4 regions of the Lysinibacillus sp. NPDC047702 genome follow, and region 2 is predicted to be linked to each of the others. Evidence: riboswitches for the same ligand, from Rfam matches in the RefSeq annotation. Region 2 holds a riboswitch; each other region holds the start of a gene.
What was found. A riboswitch is a leader RNA that binds a small molecule or an ion and turns the genes downstream of it on or off. The one in region 2 is predicted to bind cobalamin.
Positions count from the first base shown of each region.

Region 1: it holds a riboswitch for cobalamin, as region 2 does, so the genes downstream of both, nikA (nickel ABC transporter substrate-binding protein) here and ACQKIM_RS04720 (ABC transporter substrate-binding protein) in region 2, are expected to answer to the same signal.
Region 3: it holds a riboswitch for cobalamin, as region 2 does, so the genes downstream of both, mmgD (citrate synthase) here and ACQKIM_RS04720 (ABC transporter substrate-binding protein) in region 2, are expected to answer to the same signal.
Region 4: it holds a riboswitch for cobalamin, as region 2 does, so the genes downstream of both, ACQKIM_RS12485 (DUF4430 domain-containing protein) here and ACQKIM_RS04720 (ABC transporter substrate-binding protein) in region 2, are expected to answer to the same signal.

Region 1 is NZ_JBNNMG010000013.1:43,805-51,498, forward strand. Features, by position in the region: gene ACQKIM_RS09195 (ABC transporter permease subunit) at 1-248, opposite strand, end outside; gene nikB (nickel ABC transporter permease) at 249-1,202, opposite strand; gene nikA (nickel ABC transporter substrate-binding protein) at 1,274-2,887, opposite strand; cobalamin riboswitch at 3,037-3,218, opposite strand; gene ACQKIM_RS09210 (PLP-dependent aminotransferase family protein) at 3,934-5,358, opposite strand; gene ACQKIM_RS09215 (DMT family transporter) at 5,472-6,395, shown strand; gene ACQKIM_RS09220 (MBL fold metallo-hydrolase) at 6,675-7,334, shown strand; gene ACQKIM_RS09225 (AAA family ATPase) at 7,509-7,694, shown strand, end outside.
Region 2 is NZ_JBNNMG010000006.1:8,515-16,208, forward strand. Features, by position in the region: gene argS (arginine--tRNA ligase) at 1-128, shown strand, start outside; gene ACQKIM_RS04705 (MerR family transcriptional regulator) at 396-785, shown strand; gene ACQKIM_RS04710 (class I adenylate-forming enzyme family protein) at 778-2,280, shown strand; gene ACQKIM_RS04715 (acyl-CoA dehydrogenase family protein) at 2,283-3,950, shown strand; cobalamin riboswitch at 4,200-4,384, shown strand; gene ACQKIM_RS04720 (ABC transporter substrate-binding protein) at 4,569-5,531, shown strand; gene ACQKIM_RS04725 (FecCD family ABC transporter permease) at 5,528-6,529, shown strand; gene ACQKIM_RS04730 (adenosylcobinamide amidohydrolase) at 6,526-7,694, shown strand, end outside.
Region 3 is NZ_JBNNMG010000013.1:35,574-43,267, reverse strand. Features, by position in the region: gene ACQKIM_RS09195 (ABC transporter permease subunit) at 1-22, shown strand, start outside; gene ACQKIM_RS09190 (ABC transporter ATP-binding protein) at 33-806, shown strand; gene ACQKIM_RS09185 (ABC transporter ATP-binding protein) at 819-1,625, shown strand; gene ACQKIM_RS09180 (NUDIX hydrolase) at 1,750-2,232, opposite strand; cobalamin riboswitch at 2,486-2,679, shown strand; gene mmgD (citrate synthase) at 2,870-3,979, shown strand; gene prpD (2-methylcitrate dehydratase) at 4,078-5,511, shown strand; gene prpB (methylisocitrate lyase) at 5,536-6,453, shown strand; gene ACQKIM_RS09160 (ArsR/SmtB family transcription factor) at 6,845-7,162, shown strand; gene arsB (ACR3 family arsenite efflux transporter) at 7,163-7,694, shown strand, end outside.
Region 4 is NZ_JBNNMG010000022.1:15,944-23,637, reverse strand. Features, by position in the region: gene ACQKIM_RS12490 (acyltransferase family protein) at 1-1,729, shown strand, start outside; cobalamin riboswitch at 3,066-3,262, shown strand; gene ACQKIM_RS12485 (DUF4430 domain-containing protein) at 3,436-4,170, shown strand; gene ACQKIM_RS12480 (S-layer homology domain-containing protein) at 4,249-7,694, shown strand, end outside.

The DNA of each region.
Region 1 (7,694 bases), on a different contig from region 2:
ATGACGATAGCTGAGCCTAAAGAATAGCGAATACCTAAAAGCATGCGTGACAAGACACATCTTCCTAAATGATCTGTACCTAATGGATATTCCCATGAAGGGTCTAAAAATTTCTTTGATATATCTACTGCTAAAGGGTCATGTGGCATTATAATTTGAGCAAACAGTCCCAGTAAGCCAATGACTACAAGTATCGATAGACTAAATAATCTTTTAACATGTACATGTTCTTTTCGTTCTAGGCTCACTTAATTTCTCCTATCCTTCATCATCAGATGAGGATCCAATAGACGATGTAATAAATCGGTACATAAATTTACAAGCACGTAAATAACGGCAATAATTAATACATAGCATTGTACAACTGGGTAATCTCTGTTGATTATGGATTCTATTAAATACCTGCCAAGTCCTGGCCAACTAAAAACCTGCTCCACTATTACTGCACCACCTAGTAAATTACCAAGTGTCATCCCTAGCAATGTTGTCAACGGTATAACAGCATTTCTTAAAACATGACGTATAAGGATAACAGAATTTTTTAATCCTCTTAGTTGTGCATATTGAACATAATGCTGCTGTAATTCCTCAATAATTGATGAACGAATAACCTGAACGAACAGTCCAATGGTGGGTAAAGCTAAGGCTAGTGCGGGTAAAACTAGATGAGTCAGTGTTCCCTTTCCATTTGTCGGGAAGATACCTAGTTTTAAGCTGAATAGATAGAGTAATAAAAATCCTAGCCAAAATGTAGGAATCGAAACACTCATAATGGTAAACAAACTAATTATTTTATCGATAATGGAATGCTTATACAGTGCGCTTATGATCCCTAATGGAATACTTAATCCTAAAATGAATACAAATGCCGCGGTAGCTAATTCAATGGTTGCGGGTAATTTAGCAAATAACTCATGTGCCACAGGCAATTTACTAACAAAGGATGTACCAAAATCTAGCTGTAAAACGCCTTTTACCCATAGCAGATATTGAATAAGAAAAGGTTTGTCTGTTCCAAGCTCTTCGCGTAATGTCTCAATGGCCTCTGTTGTTGGCGCAACTCTAGCCAATCTAAGAATAACCTCCGCAGGCTCCACTGGAACGAAACGAATAAATACAAAGGTCAGGATAGATACGCCTAATAATACAAAGGGCAATGTGAAAATTCTTTTTAAACAAAACATCCATAGCGATTCGTACATGCTGTCACTTCCTAGTCAATCCTATGATAAAAAGAGAGATGCCCTTGATAGACACACTCTCTCTTCTTCACTTATTTTTCTTTATCCATTTGTGCATAAGGAATATCATATTCAGATGCACGTGGAGCAAAATCCTTCATATATGGATGATAAATCACATTATTTGTTTCATAAGATATAGGATAAAATAGTGCTTGGTCATGGAATGTTGTTAAAATATCCGTATAAAGCTGAACGCGCTCTTTTTCATCTGTACCAATTAATAATTGGTGAATTTTGTTATCAATGTCTTTGGCATTTGGTAAGCCTAATTTCGCTTCATAGACACCGCTAGCATTTGGTGTAGCTGATTCATTAGCAAAGCTATGTGGATCTGTTGGTGGTCCATTTGTACGCCAGAAATTAATATCAACCTGATCATCCATTAACTTTTGAAGACCAACCATTACATCCGCGCCTTCTAAATTCAACTGTATCCCTATTTTTGCTAGTTCACCCTGCATTAATTCTGCCATTGGCTTTTGAATGGCATCTGTTGCAATATAGATTAAATCTAATGATAAAGGTTGTCCGTTTTTAGAACGAACTTTTTCACCCTTTTGTAGTGTCCATCCTGCTTCGTCTAGTAATTGTTGCGATTTTTCAGGATTATATATAAGTGGCGCTAAATTAATATTGGCATAAGGTATCGCATCCCAGAAAAGTGTATTGGCAACCTTTTCTGTTCCATGTGTAATACTGTCCACCATTTGCTCCTTATTGATGGCATATTGAATAGCTTGACGCACCTTTAATTCGGCTAACGGGCCAGAATGTGTATTGAACAGTAGTGCTTTCGTAGACAAAGGTTCAGAGGTAGCGGTTTTATATTTGCCACTATCTTTTAAATACGTATAGTTATCTAAACTAATAATGCCTCGACCATAAATTAAATCTAATTCTTCGTTTTCAAATGCCAACGAAATCGATTCTGAATCAGGGATTATTTTTACTTTTATTTGGTCTACGAGAGGTTTTTCTCCCCAATAGTTTTCGTTTCGACTAAATAAAGCATATTCATCCTTTTTGTAGTCCGTTAATACCCATGGACCAGTCCCAATAGGTGCTTTGATAGAATCCTTTGTTGCATCTCCTTGCGGGAACCCATTATCCCCTAAAAAACGGAAAGGTCTTACAAAGGCTAGCTCGTTTAAGACAGGGTAATAGGGTTCATCCAATTGCAAGCGAATGGTAAACTCGTCCACTTTTACGACCTCTACAATATGGTTAACCATGCCCATCCAAGAATGCATATCACGATTCGCTAATACTGCATCAAAGTTACGTATCACATTGTCTGCGTTAAAAGCAGTTCCATCTGAATACTTGACATCATCTCTTAAATGAAAAGTATAAGAAGTTTTATCTACTGAGATGTCCCAACTTTCTGCTAGTTTAGGCGTAACAGTTCCATCATCGTTATATTCAACCAATGATTCATAGACCATTGCTTGTGCAGTCATTTGATTTGGTAAATATGTATGGGGATTTAATGGACCCACATCTAAGGGCCACCCAATCGTTATCATTTTTTCGTCAGTTGCTTGTTTAGAAGCTGTTTTTTCCTTTTCATTGCTTGTGCAGCCAGCAAGTATGCTGAAAGTTAATACAAGCAAAAAAGGAAGTAAATACTTTGTCAATCTCATTTTCTGTCTCCTATCTCTGTTCGTGTTACAAAATGGATCTACAGACAGATTGAAAGAAGGCATAAAAAAAACCTTATTCTAAAAGAATAAGGACAGAAAAACTTACTATGAGTGAGCCTCCATCCATCTCCCTATCTTTCGTAGATCATCAATGAATCTTCTTACAAGTAGGTATTCTGGCTCATGAATCATTATTTTGCTCCCACCTCTTTTAGTGGTATCTGAAACAAAACTCCTCATTTACAGCTGCGGGACAGCATGGGATTTACACCCATTTTCCTTTTAATTAAGTGAAATATTTCTCACTCAAACTTGTAATGATTGCTATGAAATTAGTAATAAACATAACATGCTCGATTGTTCACGTCAATTTTATTTTCTGAATATAATATAAGCCTTTCATTTCTGTATAATCACAAAATTTATTAAGTAATTGTAGTTTTCGAATAAAGTTAGATCAAGGGGATTTTCTTCACAATATAATTGCCTGTCGTAAAGCTGCATAAATCCATCAAATTATATTAGGAAATTAATTATTTAAATGATGAATACAAAATATCTACATTAAGTACCAGACTTCCTGCAAACTAGCGAATCAGATTAAATACATCATTGACAGCTATTCAAACCCATCTCTCAAAAGGTTTAAGGTATGATTTATTCCCTTCTTTCGAGCTATAATTGAAACTCCAACAAACGGTTCAGTTCCAGACGATTCCGTTACTTTTTCAAAAAATTATAAGTTGGAAAATATGTGCCATGTAAACACTCAGAACATTATATCCTAGCACTTAACAAGTTCTTCCTTATTATTAATAAACTACTTTTTAGGGTGATTATATGAATCAAAAGAAAATAAGTGCCCTCCAGCTAATTATGTGATAGTTGGATTCCAAATCACTTTATGATTCAAAGGAGATTTTTTGTGTCTTTATATTAAGTTTAAAAAGGAATCTATTTTATCCCACATTAACGAGCAGTAATTTATTAACTCAACTTTCACAGAGCAAAATAGGAAGGCAGGCCTGATATAGCTTTGCAAGCCTTTAATCAAAGCTTTTTCCCTCACTTAGAGATTGCGCCAATGCAACAAACTTTTTTACTCCTTCACTTAGTTGCTTTTCATTTGCGTAAGAATAGCTCAAACGTATCCAGGATGATTGTTGTTTTAATGGATCAAAAACTTGACCTGGCACAAAGGATATAGATTGTTCGATACTTTTGGTTAATAATAATTCAGTTGGAATTTTATCTGGAAGCTGCACCCATAAATTAAGACCACCTTTTGGACTGGTCCATTTCCAATCTGTTACCTTCAGCTCTTTCTCCATGATTTCTTTTCGGATCTGTAGGGCGATCCGGATTTTCTCCAAGTGCTGCTGCAATCTTAGTGATGAAAAGTAATGGAGAAAAATTTTTTGATTGAGAAGTGGTGAGCCATTATCAGCTAACGATTTTACTGTTAGCAGTGAATTCATTAGTGATGATTGACAAATAACAGCTGCAATTCGCAAACCAGGTGAAATATATTTGCAAAAGCTTCGGATATAAATGACTGTGCCAGCAGTATCATATGTGTAAATTGGTGGCGGCGGGGCATGATCAAAATATATGTCGTGATAGGCATCGTCCTCAATTAATAGAAATCGATATTGTTCAGCTAACTCTACTAATTTTTTGCGCTGCTCGACAGAAACAGTATAACCAGTCGGGTTATGGAATGTGGGATTGAGATAAAATAGGCGTGGCTTGTATTGTTTAATATAGGTTTCAACCTGTTCTAAATCGTACCCCTCTGGATGGATATCAACCGTTATAATCTGTGCTCCTTGTGCTCTAAAAATATCAATCGCAGCACTATAGCTTGGACGTTCAAATAAAACGACGTCTCTTGGCTTAATAAAAATTTGAGCGATTAAGTGAATCGCTTGCTGTGAGCCAGAAGTGATTAACAGATCGTCTGCACCCAGATGAGTTTTATACTGATTGATAAAATATTGAGTAAGTGTTTCGCGTAGCTCTAAATCACCTTGCACAGTTGAGTAGGTTGCAAGTACTTTTGGATAAAGGTCAAACACTTCCTTCACGTAATCTGAAAAATAATGATTAGGCAAAAGATTTGGATCAATTAACGCCTGAGAAAAATGATAGGAAACAGGTGATTGATGGATTTCAGATAAATGATTTTTCTGTACGTATGCAGAAACAATTGGATTGTCCAGATCAAGATCTTTCGTTACAGTTGATTGGACAAAATAGCCTGCTTTATCTTTTACATAAACTTTGTCATGCTTTTTCAATAATTGATAAGCCTTTAAGACAGTTAATCGATGAACATTCATTGCAGTTGCTAATTGCCGGACTGAGGGAATCCTTTCATGTTCTTTCCATTCTTTCCGTTCTATTCTGTGCAGTACATAATCATATACTTTCTTAAAAAGATAGTCTCCATTTTGAATCGCTTTGCCCACATCGATTCCTCCTATTCAAAACGATTGTACCACGTTCTAATCTAATCTGTTCTATCTTTTTCAATCTGTTCTACTGCCCTTCTTTTATGATAGAAAAAGAGGAGGAGTTTTATATGGTTATTATTAATTATTTCTTTATGTGTTTGATTTTTGGAACGACATTTTTAGCGATTAAAATTGGTGTTGATGCAGGAGTACCTCCATTTTTATCAGCTGGACTTCGTTTTTTCATTGCTGGTTTGCTACTATTTAGTTTTATGGTTTGGAGAGAAAAAACGACAATAGGGTTTTTATTTCGGAAAGAAATGTTTTTTACAGGAGTAGGTTTAACCTTTGGGACGTTTGCCGCATTATATTGGGCAGAACAGTATGTGACATCAGGAATTGCAGCTGTCTTATCTGCTACAGGTCCAATGATGATCATAGTTATTCAGATATTCATATTGAAGCAAAAAGGAAATCGGAAATCATTCATTGGTTGTATAGTCGGAGTTATTGGTGTCACGCTCTTGATCTTACCTAGTTTTTCAATTGAGATTAGTCCCTTCTGGATGGTTGGTTGTTTCGCCATTATATTGGGTGAAGTTTTTTACGCATCTGGAACGATTTATACGAAGCATGTCATCCAAAAATTTGAAACGACATCCCCGATTGCTTTAAATGCAGCACAAATGATGCATGGTGGGGTTTTATTAATCATTTTATCTTTTTTTACTGAGAACATTCAGCTTGATTATCTTTTAAGCCCAGCTTCAATTGGCTCTCTACTTTATTTAACTATTATTGGTTCAATGATTGGCCATAGCATTTATTATTGGCTTGTCTCACGGACAAATCCTGTTTTTCCTTCTACATGGCTGTATATTTCACCAATCATTGCCGTTATACTAGGTGTTACCTTCTATCATGAATATATTTCTTGGCTAACAGGTATAGGAACTTTGACGATTATAGTAGGAACGATTTTAGTCAATTTCGAAACATTACGGAAGCTGTTTTGGAGGAAGGAGACTGTTCTTCAGGATATTAAAAATTAACCTGCTAAATTTTGTTCTGGTAAATTATAAATTTAATAATAAATAAGATAGCAGAAAAACTCGGAATTGAATTAGATTGTTGAAGTACAGCAAGAACTTCTATGAAGCAAATCTAAGTTAATAGCGTGTTTGTGCTATCCAATTAATTTTCAGGTTAGCTTTGGTAATGAGTAATTAGTGATACGCGTATATATTACAAAATTTGCTTTACTCTTTCGACTTTCTAATGTAACTAAACTTTTACATCGATAAAATCTAATGATAAAGGAGATTAAAGTGATGGAAATTTCTAAGGGAGTAGAGATGCTCCAGCTTGAATTTCACGGAAATATTATTCATCCCACTCTTTTATGGGATCAAGAAATGGCTGTTTTAATAGACACTGGGTTCCCTAGTCAATTTGAAGATTTACGGGTGGCAATGGAGAAGGTCGGGGTGTCGTTCGACAAGCTAAAAGTTATCATTTTAACGCATCAGGATATAGATCATATAGGTAGTCTTCCTGAGATATTACAGAAGTGTGGAAGCAATATTAAAGTATACGCTCACAAACTAGATAAGCCTTATATTCAGGGGGATTTACCTCTTTTGAAAGATGGTCACATAGAGAATCCACCAAAGGGAAAAGTGAATGATACCTTGATTGACAGCCAAGAACTGCCGTATTGTGGAGGGATTTGTATCATTCATACTCCTGGGCATACTCCTGGCCATATCAGCCTCTATTTGAAACAAAGTAAAACATTGATTGCTGGGGATTCGATGTACAGTGTGAACGGAATAATTGAGGGAATTCATGTCCCAACCGTACTGGATTTAAAAGAGGCCCGACTCTCTTTGAAGAAATACCTAGACCTCGACATTGAGTCTGTGGTTTGTTACCATGGAGGATTAAGTAAGGTAAATATTAATGATCAGATACAAAAAGTAATTTCATAATCAATTATGCCTCGGCATAATCGACTCTGGAAGCTTTAACTTCTATCAGCGGGTGTTTGAACACCCGCTGAAAATTCTACAACTTTCTTCAGTTATCAGTCACAATAATTGAACAACTGTTATTTTTAAATGATTAGAAACTCTATTTTAAAAAAAGTTAAGGAGTATTCAATAATGGAAAATAGTAATTTATTAAGGAATGACTTTATAATTATTACAGGTGGACCTGGCGCCGGTAAAACGACTCTATTAGATGAATTACAAAAAAATAATCATAAATATGTTCCTGAGGTTGCTAGGAAAATTATTCAAACACAGATTTCTTCCAATGGCGATGCGTTGCCTTGGGGAAATGTAACA
Region 2 (7,694 bases):
CTGAAAAAGTGTTAGATGCTTCGAATAAAGAGCTAACAGAAGCGCGTTTAGCCCTTATTACTGCTGTGCGTACAACAATTGCAAATGCATTACGCTTAATCGGTGTATCAGCTCCAGAAAAAATGTAATCAAGTTTTTAGCCCCTAGCACGAAATTGTGCTGGGGGTATTTTTGTGGCTTGGGTGGATAGGAAATATGAAATGATGGATGGGAGGGCTAAAGTGATGGATAGAAAGTAGAAACTGGAGGATAGAAGCGGCAAACTGGTGGATAGAACCTAGAAAAAGTTTTATTCAACTGCTTTGAGCATTGTTTTTTCTGTTAATTTCGAAAATTTCGTTGAAGTTTACGTTAACGTCAATGATATACTGGTGGAAATTGTGAGGGGGGAGAAGATGAAGACGATTCAAGAAGTGGCGAAGGAGTTTAATGTCTCTACACGAACCATACGCTATTATGAGGAGCTTGGGCTTCTTCATCCTAGTCGTTCATCTACTAATCAGCGAACCTTTTCAAAAAAAGAGTTAGCCAAGCTTAAGCTTATTTTTCGAGGAAAGCGTTATGGATTTTCACTTGAGGAGATTAAGGAGATGGTTCTGCTATTTGATTTTGATCGCACAGGAATTCAACAATTAGAGCGAACGGTCGACTATGGGGAACAAAAAATTCAAGAGATTGATAGTAAAATAACAGAGCTTGCACAAATGAAGATGGAGTTACAGCAATTGCATGACATGTTTAGTGAAAAATTAGCGATTTTAAAGGGAGAGATGCACGATGAATAGTTCAAATTTATTAGCACGGAATGCCCGAAAGTATCCATCAACTGAAGCAGTGATTTGTCATGGCCGACGTGTGACCTATCGCGATTTAGATGAGCAGGTGACGAGGCTTAGTCATGCTTTGCTTGAAAGGGGTGTGCAGCAAGGAGATAAGGTCATCATTTTTATGCCAAATGTTGTAGAGTTTGTTGTTAGCTATTTTGCGATTCAACGCATTGGGGCAATTGTTGTACCGGTCAATGCGAAATTTACCTTACAAGAGGTAGAGTATGTGGCACAGCATGCAGAGGCTACAGCAATTCTTGTACATGAAGCTATTTTTAAAGTGGTCGAAAATATATCGGTTATTTCATTGAAAATTAAAACGGGTCAAGAGAAGGCTGGTTGGTTAAGCTTTGAGACAATAATTCAAAGTGCGACCTCTCAAATAATTGATTGTCAGCTCAAAGAGGATGACGCTTCAACGATTTTATATACTTCAGGGACAACTGGAAAACCAAAAGGCGTGTTATTTAGCTATCGTAATATTTTAACTGTAGCACAAATGATTGCAGTCGAGATGGAGGTAAAGCCTGAAAGCCGTATTCTTCTGATGATGCCGTTAACGCATTCAGCTCCCTTACATTTATTTTTAATGGCAGGAATTCTTGTCGGTTCAACACATGTATTAACTCCAACATTTACACCTGATTTGTTTTTGGAATCGATTGAGCAGGAGAAGACAACGCATTTCTTTGGCGCACCAGTTGCCTATTTGTTAACTGCTCAAATGCCGAGATTGCAAACCGCTGATTTATCCTCCATGAAGTGGTGGGTATATGGTGGCGCACCATTATCACAGAATGAAATCGGTTTTATACAAAAAGCTTTCCGCACAGATCATTTTACATGTGTTTATGGATTAACGGAGGCTGGTCCAAGTGGCTCATTATTGTTTGGTGAGGAACATAAGACAAAGGCAGGAAGTATTGGTCAGCGTGCACCTCTTGGAACGGAGATACGTATTATTAACGATGATGGAGAGGATGTACGTGCTGGTGAGGTAGGTGAAATTGTGCTATTTGGAGAGGGCAATATGTTAGGCTACTATAAGGACGATATTGCGACGAAGGCTGTATTTATAAATGGTTGGTTAAAAACAGGTGATTTAGCTCGTGTGGATGAAGATGGGTATATATGGATTGTTGATCGCAAGAAGGATGTGATCATTTCCGGTGGTGTCAATATTTATCCAAAGGAAATTGAAGATTGTATTGTAAGCTTTGAAGGGATTTTTGAGGTAGCTGTTATCGGTGTACCACATCCACAGTGGGGTGAAACGGTAAAGGCTATTTATGCTGCCAAAACGGAAATTGATGATAAGGCTCTTCAACATTATTTAGAACAGCATCTTGCTAAATTTAAAATTCCACGGATTTTCGAGCAAGTGGAAGCGCTTCCGCGGAATGCATCAGGCAAAATATTAAAGCAATCCTTGAAGGGACAAGAGGTGAGATAATTATGAAGGTACTACATCAGGAAGAAGTGAAGACAACGAATTTTTTTAAAGACAATGATACTCTCCATCGTATTTTAGAAATGATGCTCGATAAAGAGTTTGCGGAATACGCAACGCGAGAGCTAACAGATTTTGGAGAGCTTTGTGCTGGAGATATTGATAGAAGAGCGAAGCATACGGATAGAGAGGGTGAGCCTCGATTACAACGTTATAATGCCTATGGTGAAGAGGTATCAGAGATTTGGGTCAATGATGGCTATAAAAAAACGATTGAAGAGACGTACAATACCGGGATTGTAGGCTATGTGCACAAGAATATTCCACAGCTAGGAAGAAGGGGTAACTATGTATATAGCTTTGCACAAGGGTATTTACTATCCCATGCTGAGCCAGGCTTTTATTGTCCTGTTACATTAACAATGGCAACAGCTTATTTACTTGATCATTATGCGAATGATGAGGTGAAGGAACGCTTTTTACCACATGTTTGCGCAACTGGGGATACTGAGCTCTATGAGGGGGCAACCTTTTTAACAGAACGACAAGGTGGCTCGGATGTTGGGGCAAATGTTGTAGAGGCAAGACAGGAAGGTGAGCAATTCCGTTTATATGGTGAAAAATATTTTGCATCCAATGTAGGAATGTGCGGTGTAGCGATGGTATTGGCTCGACTCAAGGGGGCTTCTGCCGGCTCTAAAGGGCTAACATTATTTGCAGTTCCTTGGCGAGCGGAGGATGGTACTGTGAATAATCTTCGTATTCGCCGTTTAAAGGATAAGCTCGGTGTGAAGGCAGTACCCTCTGGTGAGGTAGAATTTGAAGGTGCACTTGCCTATATTGTAGGTGAGCCAAATAAAGGGATTTATTATATGCTAGAGGCACTTAATCTATCAAGAATTTGCAATGCTGTAGCTTCTATAGGTATTATGCGACGCGGCTTTTTAGAGGCAAAGCATTATGTGACAAATCGTTATGCCTTTGGTAAGCCTTTAACGCAATACCCAATGATTCAGGATACACTAGGAAAATTAGCGGCAAAGCTTCATGTAGAAGTAACAACAGTTTTTGATCTTATTCAGCTATATGATAAAGTGACAAGTGGTCAGGGCAATCATGAGGATATGATCATGAATCGTTTAAATATTGCCATTATGAAAAAGGAAACAGCTGAGCAAGCGGTGAAATATGCGAGTGAAGTGATTGAATTACATGGTGGAAATGGCTATATTGAAGACTTTGTGACACCTCGCTTACTAAGAGATGCACAGGTGCTTACGGTGTGGGAAGGAACTGCCAATATACTGGCATTGGAGCTGATTCGTTTAGTAGATAAATTCCAAGCCCATGAGTTGTTTGTACGTGTTATGGAGGAACGCTTAGCTAAGTTAGCTGACAGCCCTCTAGTCCAATTAGTAATGGAACAATTAGTGCATTTGAAATCGACATTGCATACATTTAGCTCTTTGGATGAAGCAACGAAAACATTTGAGGCAAAAGCGGTAGCAGAAAAAATGGCGCATATGTATGAAAGTGTTGTAGCAGTTGAATGGGCACACAGATTCGGGGGGAAATATGAAAAGCTGGCAGATATTTATTTAGAGCATACATGGGCATTAAGAGAACTAGGGGCACCGATGAAAACAGTCCAGTATTTTACAGATATCATTTAACTTCTTTCAGCAGAAGTTTCCCACCTCTATAGGCGGTGAGATGAATGCGAATTTAAGCTAATTTTCAGAGGGTGTCCAAACACCCGCTGAAAGAAGTTAAAGCCTCCGGCGGATGTCACGGAATCGAAAAGGAGTTCTTTGTGTAAGCACAAAGCCGATTCCGAACGCAATTATGCCGAGGCATAATTGATTAAAGGAGAAGTCGTCTAGATTGGTAGGCGACTTCTTTTGTTTTCATGTATAATAAAATCAACTGAATATTATAAAGGTTCTTTACTTATGTAAAGTGAAAAGGGAAATCGGTGATATTCCGATGCGGTCCCGCCACTGTATGTGCTAGTTTTTTCAATGTACGCCACTGAAAGTTTTTCGGGAAGGCTTGAAAAAACGTATGTAGCACAAGCCAGGAGACCTGCCTTTATAGAAACACGTTTCAACCTACGAGGATAGGGTGGTGGATTTTGCGTATTTTTGTGCATTAATACCCCTCACTTTGAATGAGGGGTATTTGTTTTGATTAGAAAAAGTGGGCGATAAACTTACAAAGTTTGTCGATTACTGATCCATCAGCAAAACAAGTTGTTACAATATAGGCACCGATAAACTAGGAGGATTCACATGAAGAAATTTTGGAAATTAGGATTGGCCGCATTTTTGGCAATTGGCTTACTTGTGGCCTGTGGGGAAGGGGCAAAAAATGAAAAGCCCGCATCTTCTGAGCAGCAAGAAACATCACAGGTAGACAAAGCAACATTCCCAATGACGATAACGGATGCTGTTGGCAAGGATATTACGCTGGAAGCACCCCCTGAGAAAATAGTCTCTCTTATTCCAAGTAACACAGAGATTTTATTTGCTCTTGGCTTAAACAATGAAATAATTGGTGTTACCGATAATGATGATTATCCTGCAGAGGCAGCTGAAAAGCAAAAAGTTGGCGGTATGGAATATAATAATGAGCAAATTATTGCCTTAAATCCAGATATTGTGTTTGCTCATGAATCGAGTATGACACTTTCGGCAGGGGCCATTGAACAGCTTGAATCTGCCGGTTTAAAGGTTTTTGTGGTAAAAGATGCGAAGGACTTTAATGAGACATATACAACAATTGAACAACTAGGTCGTGCAACTGGGAAATTACCTGAGGCCGAAAAAATTATTAAAGATATGAAGGCAAAAGTAGAAGAGGTTCTAGCAAAACTCGAGGATGTAAAGCCAAAGAAAGTCTTTGTAGAAGCATCTGATGAGCCACAAATATTTACAGCTGGTAAAGATACATTTATGAATGAAATATTAAATATGATTCATGCCGAAAATGTTGCGGCAGATACAGCAGGCTGGTATGAAATCAGTTCCGAACAAATTATTGCAAAAAATCCAGATGTCATCGTGGTGACATATCATTATGTACCTGATATTTTAACAAAGCTACCACAGCGTGCTGGCTTTGACACAATTAATGCTGTGAAAAATAAAGCCATTGTTCAGGTAGATGAGAGTACAACAAGTCGTCAAGGACCTCGTTTAGGAGAGGGACTTGAAGAATTAGCGAAAGCTATCTACCCCGAGGCATTTGAGTGAGTAAAATAGTCACAGCCTATGTAACCGCCATAATGCTTCTTATCATCAGCATCTGGTGCGGCGTAGCAATAGGCTCTGTTCATATTCCGCTAGAGGTATTGTGGAATAAAGCAGCTGATGAAACGGCTGCCAATATTTTTTGGAAAATACGCCTGCCACGAGTTCTCCTAGCAGGGCTTGTGGGTGCGTCACTTGCCATTGCAGGAGCTGCTTTTCAGGGCTTGTTAAAAAACCCTTTAGCAGACCCTTATACATTAGGTGTTTCTTCAGGTGCATCAGTTGGAGCCGTAATGACAATATTTTTTGGCATATCAATTCCAGTAGTTGGACTCTATGCATTGCCAACCTTCAGTATGCTTGGAGCAGTGTTAACGATGGTAGCAGTCATGAGCTTTGCAAGAATAGTAGATCGTTCATTGAAAATGGAAACGCTGATTTTAACTGGGGTCATCTTTAGCTCATTTTTAGGCTCACTTATTTCTCTAATGATTGCCTTATCTGGTGAGGAGCTGCGGCAAGTGATAGGGTGGCTGCTTGGTTCAGTATCCATGCGCGGCTGGCCTTTCGTGCAAATGATTATCCCATTTGTAATAGTAGGTTCATTAATGCTTTGGACACAAAGAAGGGAATTAAATGTACTGCTATATGGGGAAGAACGTGCAAAGCACTTAGGTGTTAATGTGAAGCGGAGTAAGTATTTAATTTTAGTAGGTGGATCCATGTTGACAGGAGCAGCAGTAGCTGTTTCAGGTACGATTGGTTTCGTTGGATTAGTTGTACCACATATGACAAGGATGATTTGGGGCTCAGACCATCGTCATTTATTACCATTATCATTTTTAAATGGCGCTACATTGCTTATTATTTGTGACTTAATCGCACGAACAATTATTATGCCAAGGGAGCTACCGATTGGTGTTATTACTGCATTTATTGGGGCACCTGTTTTTTCCTATATTTTTTATAAGCAGCGAAGAAGCAAGGGGGTACGGGCATGATTGTCGTTGAACATCTATCAGGTGGCTATGATGACGTACCGATCGTCAAAGATATTAGTTTATCAGTGGAAAAGGGGAAGATATTAGGAATATTAGGTCCAAATGGTAGCGGAAAATCCACACTGTTAAAAGTGATTAGCGGCATATTACCAGCAACTGCAGGTACTATAAAAGTGGATGGCAAAAATATTAATTCATACAACGCTCGTGCCTTGGCAAAAAAAATGGCTGTTCTTCCACAATTACATGCGAATGCCTTCTCAAACAGTGTGCGAGAGGCTGTATCACTTGGACGCTATCCACATCAATCAGGCTTTTTTTCCAGCTGGTCGGATCATGATGAACAAGCAGTCCAACACGCAATGGCCCAAACAGATGTGACACGCTACGAACACACACCAATGGAATTTTTATCGGGTGGTGAGCAGCAACGAGTTTTTGTAGCTCAAGCTTTAGCGCAGACAGCAGAAATATTATTGCTGGATGAACCAACCAATCATTTAGATATTGCACATCAGCGGCAAATTTTAGATATGGTGCGGAAAGAAGCAGTAGAATGCGGATTAACCGTTATTATGGTGTTACATGATATGAACTTAGCTTCACTTTATTGTGATGAATTATTATTAATGGAATCGGGACAGATGCGTGCTTTTGGGGTACCCCATGAAGTATTGATGGCTTCCCAAATTGAAGATGTCTATCAGGCGAGGGTAGCGACCTATGCACATCCTGAAATTCCAAAGCCACAAATAACGATGATGCCTGAATCGGGTGAGCATCTGCAACGTGCACATATTAACAGAGAAAATTTTATGGTTACTGAACATTATATTCAGTTAAAATCTGATTTTCCTTTAAAAACAGTTTCCTCTGCTGTCCATAATCCAGGAATTGGCTGGTATGATTGCCTCTTAAATCGCTCAGTTCCAGGGGATTACGTCATAAGTGATGTCAAGCGAGAGGTTGCAGCATTTTTACAGAGGGAGAATTTTTCTTCTACGAGTACGGTTGTCATGTTAACAGCTGTTCCATCAAGGCTGGTAGCGATTAATGAATATACAGCATCCTTTGGCAGTGTGCTCGTTGCGGTTACTGCTGGTGTGGGCAATGCTGTGGATGTTTCTCGTGCACATGAACGACAGATCGAACCATATATTGGTAC
Region 3 (7,694 bases), on a different contig from region 2:
CAGTAGTCTGAAGAACCAGTAAAGGTGAAGTTATGAAAAAAATTTTAGAAGTGAAAGACTTAACAGTAAAAATCGGCGAGAAGAATGTATTAACCTCTATCAATCTATCTGCCTATCAAGGACGAGTTTTAGGGATTATAGGGGAAAGTGGAAGTGGTAAGACAATGCTTTGCCAAGCTATCATGCAAACATTACCCACTTCGGCACAGATCACACAAGGTCAAATCCTCTACCAGCAAGAAGATTTATTGACAGTCTCAGCAGCTAAATTGAGAGCTTATCGTGGGAGACATTTGTCTATGATTATGCAAAATCCGTCTTCAGCTTTTGATAGTATACAAACCATCGAAGGGCATTTTCGGGAGACATTAAAAGCTCACTTCGTTATGACTAAAAAAGAAATAAGGCAGATCGCCATTGATGCCATGAATAAAGTTAATTTACCTAATCCAGAGCAACTTTTGCATTACTATCCTTTTCAATTAAGTGGAGGAATGTTACAGCGAATGATGATCGCTTTATCATTGGCCATACAGGCAACCCTATACATTGCAGATGAGCCAACAACAGCGCTAGATACAGTCAATCAAAAACAAGTATTAACATTGTTTGACCAAATTCGCTTGGAAACAGAGGCTACTATTATTCTTGTGACACATGATTTAGGAGTTATTGCTGAACTAGCTGACGATGTATCTGTGATGTATCAAGGTGAAGTTATTGAGCAGACGAATGTCTTTGATTTTTTTGATGCCCCTCAGCATCCCTATTCCAAGAAACTTTTACAATCAAGAATTATGTTTTAGAGGTGAAAAAAGATGAAGCTGTTAGAAGTGAAAAATATTGAGAAGTATTATTCTCAAAGGCCGTTCATATTCAAACGAAGGCAGGAAGCTCCTGTATTACAGAAAGTAACATTTTCACTTCAGGAGGGCGAATGCTTAGGAATAGTCGGACAAAGTGGCTCAGGTAAAAGCACATTAGGTCGTATTATCTTAGGAATTGACCGACCTACTAACGGAGAAGTTCTATTTCAAGGTGTTAATCTTTATGAGGCAACAAATAAGCACAAAAAAATGATACGAAGAGATTTACAGGCTGTCTTTCAAAGTAGCTATCATTCATTTAATCCGAAGCAGACAATTTTTGACATAGTAGAAGAACCTTTTCTTAATTTCGAGCAATTCAGTAAAACAGAGAGACAACATAAGGTAAGGGAATTACTAGACTGTGTGGAGTTAGAGTGTACAATTGCTCAAAAGTATCCTTCGCAGCTAAGTGGAGGGCAGCAGCAGCGTGTTAACATCGCTAGAGCGCTTGCTTTAAATCCAAAATTGATTGTATTAGATGAGGCCATTAGTAGTCTTGATATGATATTGCAGAAGCATATTATCCAGCTATTACAAACACTTCAAAGAGATTTGCAACTTGCATATATTTTTATTTCTCATGATTTACAGGCAACACGTTTTATGTCAGACCGCATACTTGTCATGCAGCATGGTCAGCTAGTGGAAGAAATCAGGAAGGGGGAAACATTCCAGCATCCCGCTTCTCTTGAACTTTCCAATGCTATTTTGCCATCGCACCCCCAGGTAAGAAGTAGTAAGAATAATAGAGAATAATGAGCTTTCCATACTATCTATTATATAAAGTGTATTTGAAAAAATCGCCAAAGATAAATCACATTTGCCATTTTGAATAACACATTTAACCCCATCCCTAATTTGGAACGGGGTTATTGTTATTTTACGATTGCTTGGTAAAAGAACTATGTAAATCCCACAATTTATCTCCCAGATTTTCTAAAATAGCTTTTGTTCTCTTTTCTATATTATCTGGAAGCTCTTTTCTGCTGAAATATGTAAGATTCAAACTCTCACCATCCTTCATTTCTAATACACCATTTACGTGTTTAGCTAAATAAAGATGTATGACCGTATATGTTTCATCACCATTAGGATATTGAAAATAATAATCCGGTCCTGAAAAAACACCTATCAATTCAAATTCATTAGCCACGAGTCCAGTTTCTTCATGAAGTTCACGGGAAGCAACCTCCTCTAAAGTTTCGTTCAGTTCCATTGAACCACCAGGTAATCCCCAATTAAATGTATCTGAGCGTTTTTGAAAGAGAATTTTCTTGTCATTGTTTACCACAAGGATTGTCGCTCCGACGCTTATAATTGGTCTGCTACCGAACTGCTTTCTTAATTCTGAAATATACCCCAAAATTTCCACTCCTACTAAAAATTTATTCATATAAATAGTTCTGCTTTGCTAAATAAGAAACCTCTATTTTCTTAATTACTTTTGAAAGTAGGCTAGTTTCATCCCTTAACAATCTTTTTTTGTACGAAATAATGCTAAAAAATATAGAATAGTTCTTTAAAAATGGAAAATAGCTTTTGATAAACTGCCTTTTCTGAATTTTACCTATATTGATTGTTTTTGAATCTCTATGATAAGGTTAAAAGACAAATTGAATATGCTAAATTTTGGTGGTTCAAGTGAAGTGATTTCATTTGATTAAAAGGGAAGTTGGTAAGAGTCCAACACTGTCCCGCAACTGTATTTAGGAGCTCAATAACAATACCACTGTTTTGTTTATCAAAATGGGAAGGCGATATTGTAGCGTTGATCATAAGTCAGGAGACCTGCCACTAAACAAGCATCAATTGACCTACGAGGATAGGGAGGTGTTAGCTACAGTATGATTATTGTGAATTATTGTAAATTCGCTGTTTTTTACTCTGTCATGTATTTGTAGATTAACAACTTCTAAAAGGATAGAAGTTGTTTTTTTGTTGTTCTTTCGCGCTTGAATGTTAACGCTTACAAGAATGAATAAACAAAGGGGCTGTAATGTATGGAGTTAAATTATTCACCAGGTCTAGATGGAATCATTGCCACTGAGACTAAATTATCTTTTTTAGACACAGTACAAAGTCAAATTGTTATAAGAGGCTATGACTTGATTGAATTATCGAAGCGATATTCTTATTTAGACATTGTGCATTTACTATTCAACGGAGAAATACCAGCTATTGCGCAACAGAATGAACTGAAAGCCATTTTGAAAACAAACTATCAGGTTCCACAAGAAATTTTTCATATTTTTAAGCTATTGCCAAAGGGAACACATGCAATGGATGGGCTGAGAACTGGGATATCAGTATTAGCAGGCTATGATCAGCAAATCGATGATCGTTCTACAGAGGAGAATTTAAAGAGAGCCTTTAGACTTTTAGGAAGTATGCCAAATATTGTAGCGAATAGCTATCGTGTACTCAATGGACAAGAGGTAGTAGAGCCCGATAGTAATCTTTCTTATAGTGCGAATTTCTTTTACATGATTACTGGAAAAAAGCCAACAGTGCTGGAGGAGGAAACTTTCGATCAATCCCTTGTTCTATATAGTGAACATGAAATGCCTAATTCTACATTTACGGCTCGTGTTATTGCCTCTACACAATCCGATTTATATGGAGCTTTAACTGGAGCTGTAGCATCATTGAAAGGAAATTTACATGGTGGAGCAAACGAGGCTGTGATGTATATGCTTCTTGAAGCAAAGACAGTGGAAGGCTTTGAAACATTGCTGCAAAAGAAAGAAAAAATCATGGGCTTTGGTCATCGTGTATACATGAAGAAAATGGATCCACGTGCACAAATAATGAAAGAGGCATTAAGTAAATTATGTTTAGAACATGGTGACGATCTATTATATCGCATGTGTGAGGCTGGTGAGAAAGTAATGGTGCAGGAAAAAGGATTGTATCCAAATTTAGATTACTACGCAGCACCTGTATATTACATGCTTGGACTGCCTATTGAAATCTATACCCCAATTTTCTTTAGCTCTCGTACCGTCGGCTTATGTGCACATGTGATTGAACAGCATGAAAATAACAAGCTGTTTAGACCTCGCGTTCATTATATGGGCGAGCGTCATAACCTTGAAGAAGTAACAGTGTAATCAACATATAACAACTCGCCATAGTACTGATGGACATTCTGACCAATGTCCATCAACTTACTAGTATATCAAATAGAGGTAGTGAAAGGAAGATATAGATGATAAAAACTAATGAAATATCTAAGACAGATCAATTATTAAGCGATATTGCAGATTATGTATTAAATACTACGATTACCAGTGAAGAAGCCTATGAAACAGCACGTTATGTTTTATTAGATACTTTAGGCTGTGGAATTTTAGCCTTACAATATCCTGAATGTACAAAGCTTCTTGGTCCAGTTGTTCCAGGGACAATCGTTCCAAACGGTACACGTGTACCAGGTACCTCTTACGTTTTGGATCCAGTGAGAGGAGCTTTCAATATCGGCTGTATGATTCGATGGTTGGATTATAACGACACATGGCTTGCGGCTGAATGGGGACATCCTTCTGATAATTTGGGTGGCATTTTAGCAGTTGCGGATTATTTGAGCCGTGAACGTATTACACAAGGCAAAGAGCCTTTAAAAATCAAAGAAGTATTAGAAATGATGATTAAGGCCCATGAAATCCAAGGGGTTTTAGCATTGGAAAATAGCTTGAATCGTGTAGGATTGGATCATGTTTTATATGTAAAAATTGCGACTACTGCTGTTGTTACAAAAGCGTTAGGTGGAACACGTCAAGAAATTATTAATGCATTATCAAATGCTTGGATTGATAATTCCAGCCTACGAACATATCGTCATGCACCTAATACAGGGTCAAGAAAATCATGGGCAGCAGGTGACGCAACAAGCAGGGCTGTACAATTGGCTATGATGGCAATAAAAGGAGAAATGGGGTATGCAACTGCATTATCAGCACCTGGATGGGGTTTCCAGGACGTACTCTTCAAAAAACAAGAACTAAAGCTGGCAAGATCACTTAAATCTTATGTTATGGAAAATGTGCTCTTCAAGGTTTCTTTCCCGGCTGAATTTCATGCACAAACGGCTGCCGAATGCGCTGTGCATTTACATGAAGAAGTGAAAAACCGTTTAGAAGATATTGAAAAAATTGTGATTACAACACATGAATCAGCCATTCGCATTATAGATAAAGAGGGACCACTCAATAATCCTGCTGACCGTGATCACTGTATTCAATATATTACAGCAATTGGATTAATGTATGGCGACATTATCGCAGATCATTATGAAGATGACGTGGCTGCAGATCCACGTATAGATGAACTGAGAAAGAAAATGGTTGTTGTTGAAAAAGCACAATATACCATCGATTACTTAGATCCAGACAAACGTTCTATTGCCAATGCTGTGCAAATTTACTATAAAGATGGTTCATCATCTGAATTAATAGAATGTGAGTATCCATTAGGTCACCGTTTCCGCCGTGAGGAAGCATTCCCTAAAATTATTGATAAATTCCAACGAAATATTAGTACTCATTATTCATCAAAGCAATTGAATAAAATAAAACAGCTATGCGCGAATCAAGAGCTTATTGAAAATAGCTATGTTCATGAATTTGTTGAATTATTTATTTAATTAGAGAAGGGAGGTTTTTGATAGATGGCATGGATTGTGAATGAAACTGTTTCACAAAAACAACTGGCTGAACAATTTCAAGCTTTCATAGCTCATAAGGATATTTTACAAATACCTGGAGCTCATGATGCTATGGCTGGTTTAATGGCTAAAAAAGTAGGCTTCGAGGCATTATATCTATCTGGAGCCGCCTATACCGCGAGTCGTGGCTTACCTGATTTAGGTATGATTTATTCGAATGAGGTAGCAGAACGTGCTAGAGATATTATCCGAGCTACAAATTTACCAATGCTAGTGGATATTGATACTGGCTTTGGTGGTGTATTAAATGTGGCACGTACAACTCGTGAAATGGTAGAGGCAGGTGTGGCCGCAGTTCAATTAGAGGATCAAAATTTACCGAAAAAATGTGGTCATTTGAATGGAAAAACACTTGTAACTCAAGAGGAAATGATTCAAAAAATAAAGGTCATAAAGCAAATAGCTCCAACCTTAGTTATTATCGCACGTACAGATGCGAGATCTGTAGAAGGTTTAGAACTAGCCATCCAACGCGCAAAAGCCTATATAGCAGCTGGGGCTGATGCAATTTTTCCAGAGGCACTGCAAAATGAAAAGGAATTTAAACAATTTTCAAATGAAGTAAATGCACCATTATTGGCAAATATGACTGAATTCGGACAAACACCCTATTATACGGCCAAAGAATTCGAAAATATGGGCTATTCTATGATTATTTATCCAGTAACATCCATGAGAGTAGCAGCCAAAGCCTATAAACACGTATTTGAATTAATAAAAAATACAGGAACTCAAAAAGAAGCTATTGAGGATATGCAATCTAGAAGCGAATTATATGACACGATTTCCTATTACAAATTCGAGAATTTAGATACTGAACTAGCTAAAACGATACTACCCAAAGAGGAATTAAAAGGGTAATTTAAATGAGCAGAAGTTCTTGTCTGTATTAAGGACAAGAACTTCTAGTTAATCATTAACTCCATGCAATAGGTTTGAATATCGAGATTATTCACTAAGTACCCAAAACATTTGCACTTTATGCGATAAATGAATAGATTGTATGTGCTTTTTCAAATGGTATTGTAGCAAGAACTGAAATAATCTTGTAGAAGTATTAATAATTAATAAAGAATCAATGCATATATAAAAGGTCTTTGCTAAAACTTTTTTGAAGGAATGTATTGTAATTATTACTTAGTAACTTTAATATAAGTATATAATTATATATAAATTTAATTACCTCTAACTAGTCAGGGGATTTTATTTAAAATTATATATAAGTATATGGTTATATAAGGAGTGCAGATAAATGGAAAACACACTAATTGAAAAACAATTAAAAGCAGCAGCTGACTTAAATCGCATTAAATTACTTGCATGTATGAAACATGGGGAGGTATGTGTATGTGATTTTGTAGATGTTCTAGGCATTTCACAACCCGCAGTTAGTCAGCATCTACGAAAATTAAAGGAGGCAGGCATTATTACTGAGCGAAAAGTAGGGACATGGAAACATTATCGTCTAGTGGAAGATCAAACCCCACTGATGAAGGGGATTTTAAACCAAATTCAGCCTTTAAATGGGTGTAATTGTGTTTCTGATTGTTGCCATGAAGGAGAGAAATAAATGAATAATGAACCCTTAACTAAACAGCTATCTTTTCTAGATCGTTACCTCACGCTTTGGATATTCCTTGCAATGGGAATAGGGGTTTTATTAAGTGTCATCATGCCCGATATTGGTGAAGCATTAGAGTCCATGTCTATTGGCACAACATCGATACCGATTGCTATAGGGTTAATTGTGATGATGTATCCACCATTAGCGAAAGTGAAATATGAGGAAATGTGGCGAGTGTTTAAGGATTGGAAGGTGCTTCTACTTTCACTTTTTCAAAACTGGTTACTTGGACCATTTTTGATGTTCTTTCTAGCGATCATCTTCTTACGTGATTATCCAGAGTATATGGCTGGGCTCATTATGATTGGATTAGCTCGCTGTATTGCAATGGTGATTGTATGGAATGATCTGGCTCGTGGAGACCGTGAATATGTAGCTGGTTTAGTTGCTTTTAACTCCATTTTTCAAATCGTGACGTATTCGATTTTTGCTTACTTTTTCTTAAATATATTACCTGGTTGGTTTGGTTTAGAGAATT
Region 4 (7,694 bases), on a different contig from region 2:
TTTACCTTTAAAAGGAAGTCAGTTGTCTGTTGGATTGAAGAAATTTTGGCTAGGACGATTTAGACGTTTACTTCCAGCTGCCTATGTCATGATTATTGTAACATTTACATGGGCGACTTTATTTCATAAGGAGCTACTTCATACACTACGTGGTGATGCGATTTCCTCTATTTTTTATTCAAGTAATTGGTGGTTTATTTTTCACAAACTCTCCTATTTTGATAGTTTTGGTTCCCCTTCGCCATTAAAGAATTTATGGTCGCTAGCTATTGAGGAACAATTTTATTTATTATGGCCAATTCTTTTAATGCTTGGGCTTCTTATTGCCAAAAAGCAAAATAAGCTCGCTATTTTTGTTTTTCTGGGGGCATTCAGTTCCGCGGTGCTAATGGCTATACTATATCAACCAGGAGCAGATCCTAGTCGTGTATATTATGGAACAGATACGCGTTCTTTTGAATTATTAATAGGTTGCTGGTTGGCTCTTATCTGGCCGATGAAAAGACTTTCAACACAAAAAATCTCTACTAATCATGTCTATCAGCTAAATAGTGTAAGCTTAGTAACTTTTAGTATTTTCATTATCAGTATTTTGTTGGTGGATGAATATCAATCTTTCCTATATCGAGGAGGGATGTTCGTATTTTGCTTAAATGCAGCCATCTTAATAGGTTGCGTATGTCACCCAGTTAGCTTTTTAGGAAAAATCCTTTCTTGGAAGCCTTTGCGTTGGATTGGTTCAAGATCGTACGGGATTTATCTATGGCATTATCCAATTATTGTTTTAGGTACTCCAGTATACGAAATAGGCAATCCAGCTTATTGGCGAATTGCTCTACAGCTGATGCTTATCTTTATAATTGCAGAACTATCCTATCGTTTTATTGAAATGCCGATTCGTAAGGATGGGTTCCGCTGTTATTTTAGACAGTATTTTATATTCAATAAACACAAATGGGGAAGCTTCACGCTTGCTAGAAAAATTTCAACCACGCTCATTCCACTTTTCCTTCTAGTATTTTTTACTGGAATGACAGGGGTTGTAGGTGAAGAGAAAATAGAATCTATTGAGTCACGGCCTACGAATATTAAAATAGATGGTGGAAAACAGCAGCCTTCAACCAATCATGATTCCGAAAAGGAGCAGGGAACATCTCAGCAGGAGTCGTTAATTGATGGAGAAGAGAATGTTGATTCAAATACGGATCAATATGCAGTAGAGCCTGAGCAGGAGGAAAATGAGACAGAAGTTCATGAATCATATAATGGAATATTGGCCATTGGCGATTCTGTAATGATAGATATTGCTAAGAGCTTACATAACATCTATCCTAGCATTACCATAGATGCAAAAATTGGTCGCCAAGTTTCACAAGCCGTTAAATTAGCACCTAATTATGCAAGCTTTAATCAACCAGATAAAGCAGTCATCATTCAGCTCGGAACAAACGGCTATTTTACAAATACACAAATTGATACCCTATTAAAGACTTTTTCCAATGCTGATATTTATTTAGTAAATACACGTGTACCCCGTTCATGGGAGGGAAAAGTAAATCAAGCATTACAAAAGAAAGCGCAGGAACATGAAAATATTACGTTGATTGATTGGCATGCTGCTGCAATCAATCATCCAGAGTTTTTCGCTCCAGATGGCGTTCATTTAGAGCAAAAGGGGATTGCTTCTTTATCAAATCTAATTCAACAAGCTATAGATACTATCCATTGATTCATAATAAAGGCCCTAAATATCCGGCATACAGTAGCCGGATATTTTAATGCGAGGTAACTTTTTTTCAAAAAATTTAGTTTAGGTGAAACTTTTTTTATGACTGCTCGTATTAATACTATACATTTTTTATCTTGATTCAGCAGAATACTCCACCTCTATAGGTGGCGAGATGAATGCGATTTATTTCCTATTCAGTGGGGTACAAACGCCCGCTGAAATAGAGGAACTCAGACTAAGAACGCCACGTCCTGTGGCAATGACTGAGTGACCAACATCACGTTGGCCCAAAGCCCCTGGCGGATGTCACGGATTTTGAAGAGGAGCTTTTCGAGCGAGCTCGAAAAAAATCCAGACTCAATTACGCTAGGGCGTAATTGATTGATTGCACTAAAAAGGAGAAATATATTTTTGAATCATTGAACTAAACAATTACTTTTTGTCATTTACCTAATTACGATTGCTGAGGCATATTACTCAACGTTATTTATTGAACCAAAAGGGCCCCCACAGCATCAGACGATTAAAGCATCTGCAATGACAACCGTTCAAGTGCGGTAGCAAACCTTATAAAAAGAAACGTACAGCAAAAAGCTTGAAGACTTTTATACTTCAATTTCTGCAGAGCACTAAGAATATCAAAGAAAAAGCCCATCTTTATAAAGCTCTTGTGAATAGATTAAGCGATAAACGCAAATACACGCGGAAATTACCGTTTATCAATTATCACAATCACCGTGTACGTTGCTGAAAACAGATGAAACAAAAAGCTGCAATTAACTGCATCTTTTTTGTTTTGTGTAATATAGTAAATGGGCTAACTTAGTACATATATTCCCAATGCCAACACTCTGCAAATCTCTGAGTAGTAATAAACTGAAGTTCCTCGATTTCGTAGTAATATTTCAGCCCTAGTAATGGAAATGTTAATAAGATGATGCTAAGCTTATAACATATTTGGCTTGTATTTGCCGTTTACACGGTTCAAAAAATTTATTTGAACAAGTTCTATCAATCTAAATTTTGAAGCTCTCATAATGATCTATATACAGCGTTAAATGCAATCGAATAATATATTCTATACGTATTTGTTCCTTTCATTCTTTATAATTCGATTTAAATTTTCTAGCCATTGTGTGAAAGTTAGGTTATCATTTTCTATTTTTTTGTTTCACCCCGCAACGTTGAACTATAGCTTTTAATACTGCTTTTTTAATGAGCAGTGAAATAATAATATTGACACTATTTAAAGCTTACTATATCTAAAAAATATACTTCTTTTTTATTTAACTATTTTGAAAAATAGAAATATATGCTAAACTTAACAGTAAGTGAATAAGAATTGCAGAATAAAGGTGCTCTTTTAAGAGCTTAATAGGGAATTCGGTACAAAGCCGAAGCTGTTTCCGCAACTGTAAGTGTAGATGACTACAGAAAATACCACTGTCAAACGAGGAAAAATGCCTCCAGTAGATGGGAAGGTTCTGAATAGGATGCACAAGCCAGGAGACCTACCTTTATTTTATCGTATTAACTCTCTTCGGAAGCTAGGAGAACCTACGGCAAATAGACGGACAGGCAAACTATGTTTTTGCGCCTTTTTTCTGTTTTCCATTAGATGCTTCCCCTTTTTGGAGAAGCATCTTTTTGTTTTCGAGTTAATTGCAAGAACATTCACGAAATAATAAAAATAGGAGGTTTTACAAATGGTCCATTTCAAAAAATGGTGGCAATTAGCGTTAGTCATGCTTTTAGCATTTTCGCTCGTAGCACCAACAGCAAGTGCAGCAGTATTACAGCCCATAAGTCAGGAAGCACAAACAGCAGATTTTGATGTTCAGTTATCAGTGACTGGTTTATGCGGTACTGGTTCATGTGATGAAATTTTAGCAGGAACAACTGTAAATGTTCAAGAAGGGACAACAGCGTTAGAGCTTGTAGAGCAAGTATTTGATGCTGAGGGTATTCCTTATGTAGTAGTTTCTACTCAATATGGTCCATATCTTCAATCAATTGATGGACGTGCTGCAGGCAGTTTAAATGGTTGGGATGGCTGGGTATACACTGTAAATGGCGTTAGCCCCAATTATGGATTAGCTGAGTATCAATTAGAGGCTGATGATGTGGTTCATATTTATTACACTACATGGGCTAAATTAGAAACGACAAGTTCAATTGCTGTAAATGATAATAATCCATCCGTTACGGTAAATTTAACTGGTGATTTATTTATAACACCAGATGCCTCTAATTTAGCAAACTGGACAATTAACACAGGGACAACAGCATTAACAGCTCAGTCTATTACTGTGAATACAAACCAACAAGCTGTTATTACATTTGCGGGTACAGCGCAGGCAGGCACTATTACTATTACAGCTTCTGCCAATGCTTTGTTCGGTAGCTCAGCAAGTGAGCCAGTTGAAGTGAAAGTACAATAGCTAGATAAATTGATACTGACAAGATGAATTAATTCAGCTTGTCAGTATTTAATTATTTATAAAGGAAGTGAATTTTATATGACGATGTGGAAAAAAAAGCTACATATAGCAATTATTTTTATTTTGATCGTATCGCTATTTTCTCCAGTCACTGCAATTAAGGCACAGGATTTTGAAGGGGATTTACTCGACCCTACTACAAACATAAATGGTATTGAACCTGATGATTCAGGAAAGCAGGATAATGCTACAGGGTCGGATAATGAAAAAGAAGTAGAGCATTCAGCAGAACAGGAAAATGCACTGCAATCTGTTGATGAAATTGAATCCGATAATCTTACACAATTAGGGGATGCAACGGAGGTAGCTCCTTACGTAGAAGTTGCGCCCCTAGCTATTAGCGACGTTCAGCTAAACACGGAGGAACCTTTACTATTATTAGTGGGAGAAACATTTCAACTTACTGCAACTAACTCAACAACAGGTGACAGTGCCACAGTTATGTGGTCTTCAGGTAACTCTGGAATTGCAACAGTTGACACTAATGGGAACGTAATAGCTCAGGCAATCGGAGAGACAGTCATTACCGCTCAATTAGATAGTGGAACTAAAGAAGTTAAAGTATATGTTATTTCACCAGAAGCTCGTGAGGCAATAGATTTTATTATCGCTCTCCCTACAATCGAAAGAGCCGATGAATCAACATATCAGTTGCTACTAGAAGCTCGCGAGCTAGAAATTAAAGTAAAAGAGCCTGCTCGTACTCTATTAAGATCAGAAAATAAACTACCTTATATTTTCAATTTACTAGAAAAAGAAATTACGTATTTTAGATATTATATGCAAGATCCGAACAACGCCATACCTGCACCTGAAGAGATTATTTCTTTAAGCGATGAATTGGATAAGAAGTTAGAGGCAGTTCGTGGAAAATATAATTCTCTGATTAAACCATCTGGTTATCGTGATCCAAAAAAAGTAACAGATCCAGCAGATATACTAGCATTTAATCAAGAACTTGCAGCAAAAGAAGTTAAATATACATTCCTTGCTATTGATGCGCTTCCTAAACTAGAAGATTTAACAATTGATTCAGCAATAAAAGAGCAACTTGATTATGCAAGAAAAAAATATGCTGTTATACCTACAGCAGAACAAAAAAAGGTAGCAAATAAGGGAGACCTTTTTGCCAAGGAAGTTAAATATGTTGAACTATTAATTGATGCTATTGATATTAATAGCCCATTAGCAGAAGAACAATTAAAAACTGCAAAAGAAGCTTTGAAAAAGTTAGCTAATCCAAACAATATACCTGGTGTCTCCAAAGGGGTATCAAACTATAATGATCTCCTCGATAAGGAGAAAATGATTAATGCAGAGGATGATATTAAACAAGTTATCGAAAAAATCGGTGCACTTCCTACTGTAGAAGCACTTACTTGGGCTGACCAATTAAAAGTTCTTGAAGCACAGCAAGCTTATGATAAGTTATTATTTGCACATAAAAGCAGAGTAACAAATTACAAGCAACTGGAAGCTTTACAAAAGCGCTTAGTTGAACTACAACCGACAACAGTTGAAATATACACTGCTGTTGCTAACTACTTGACGAAAGGTGCATATGAGCCCGTTTATGGGTCTGAATGGACTATATTAACATTAGCTCGTGGTGATAATACTGCAAAATATGCAACGTATTATGATAAATATTATCGCAATCTCGTTAGTCATGTAAAAGCAACAAATGGGGAAATAGGGACTCAAGCAACGGACTGGGCTCGAGTTATAATTGCTCTCACAGCAATTGGGAAAGATCCGAAAGATGTAGCTGGCTACAATCTAGTTGAAAAGTTATCAGATTTGAATTTTGCTACGAGCCCTGGTGTCAACTCAACTATCTTTTCATTAATTGCACTGGATACTTGGGGATTTGAATTACCTAAAACTGCGACAACAACACGGGATAAATTAATTCAAAATATTTTATCAAAGGAAATAAAAAATGGTGGCGGATTTGCATGGAGCGGTACTGATCCTGATCCTGATATGACAGGGATGGTACTTCAAGCATTAGCACCATATCAAAGTAATCCTCAAGTAAAGGCTGTAACTGATCGCTCAATAGCTAAATTATTAGCCATCCAAACAGCTAAAGGTGGCTATATTTCGACAGCGGGCAGCCCGGAAGCTGCTGAAAGTGCCGCCCAAGTTATAACAGCACTTGCCAGCTTAGGCATTGATGCAAATAAAGATAAACGATTCGATAAAGTTATTGCTAATATTATGACATTTAGCTCTGGTGACGGTGGCTTTAAACATGTTCAAAGCCAATCAAAAGCAGATGGTATGGCGACAGTTCAAGTTGGCTATACACTAGCAGCTTACAACCGTCTTTTAAGCGGACAAACACCGCTCTATGATATGTCAGACACGAAAAACAAACAGACTAAGCCTGGGGACGAGGATGGTAGTGATGATGATGAGCATACCTCACCTGGTGACAATGGTAATCAGCCATCTATTCCTACTGAAAAAGAGGAAATTGGCTATACAACATTTTCAATTCAAATTTCGTCCTCTGAAGTGCCATTAAAACCAATAGCCACTAAATTATTTACTGGTGAAACTGTTTTTGATGTTTTAAAGCGAGTAACAGCAGAAAACGGTGTTGCATTGAGCTATCGTCAAACAGAATACGGAACATATATTGATGGAATTGCTGGTGTTTTTGAATTTGACCGTGGACCTTTAAGTGGTTGGATGTACCGTGTGAATGGAGTATTCCCTTCATTTTCAGCAGCGAATTACGCGTTGGCTCCAAACGACTCCGTTGAGTGGATATACACACGTGACTTAGGAAAAGATATTGGCGGTTATGTTGAGGATGTAGAGAAAACCCCTGAACAAGACAAAGTGGATGAAGAAAAAAAGGAAGTTGAAAAAGAAAACACTGACAAGGAAGCAATTAATGACAAGACAGTAACTGATGTAACCGAAGAAAGTTCTAAAAATGGTAAAACTGAGATAACATTGACACTTGAAGATATTCAGAAGCATCTTGAAAATCAAAGTAAAACAATTGTTGTTGAAGATGAAAAAGGCAACAAAATAGACATTCCGATATCTGGTCTATCGGACGTTGAACTTGCAAAAAATGAAAAAATTATTGCCTCTGTTACAACACATGCTGAAAATAACCAATTTACTATTAGCTTTGCAATCGAAGCTTCTAATGGGGAATTAAAACCATTATCAATAAAGCAAGATTACTTAAAGGTTACTTTAGCAACTTTCGAAGTAAAACCTAACACTGTTGTTCTACAGCTTATTGATGGTGAATACAAACCTGTACCACATAAAATCGTGAACGGCAAGATTGTTCTATTCTTAAGAGCAAGTGGCACATTTATTGTAACTGAAAGAACAGTCACATTTAATGATATTGCACATTTAGCAAACAAAGAAGAAATTGAGTTTTTAGCGAGCCGTTCTATAATTCAAGGCACAACTCCAGAAACATTTGA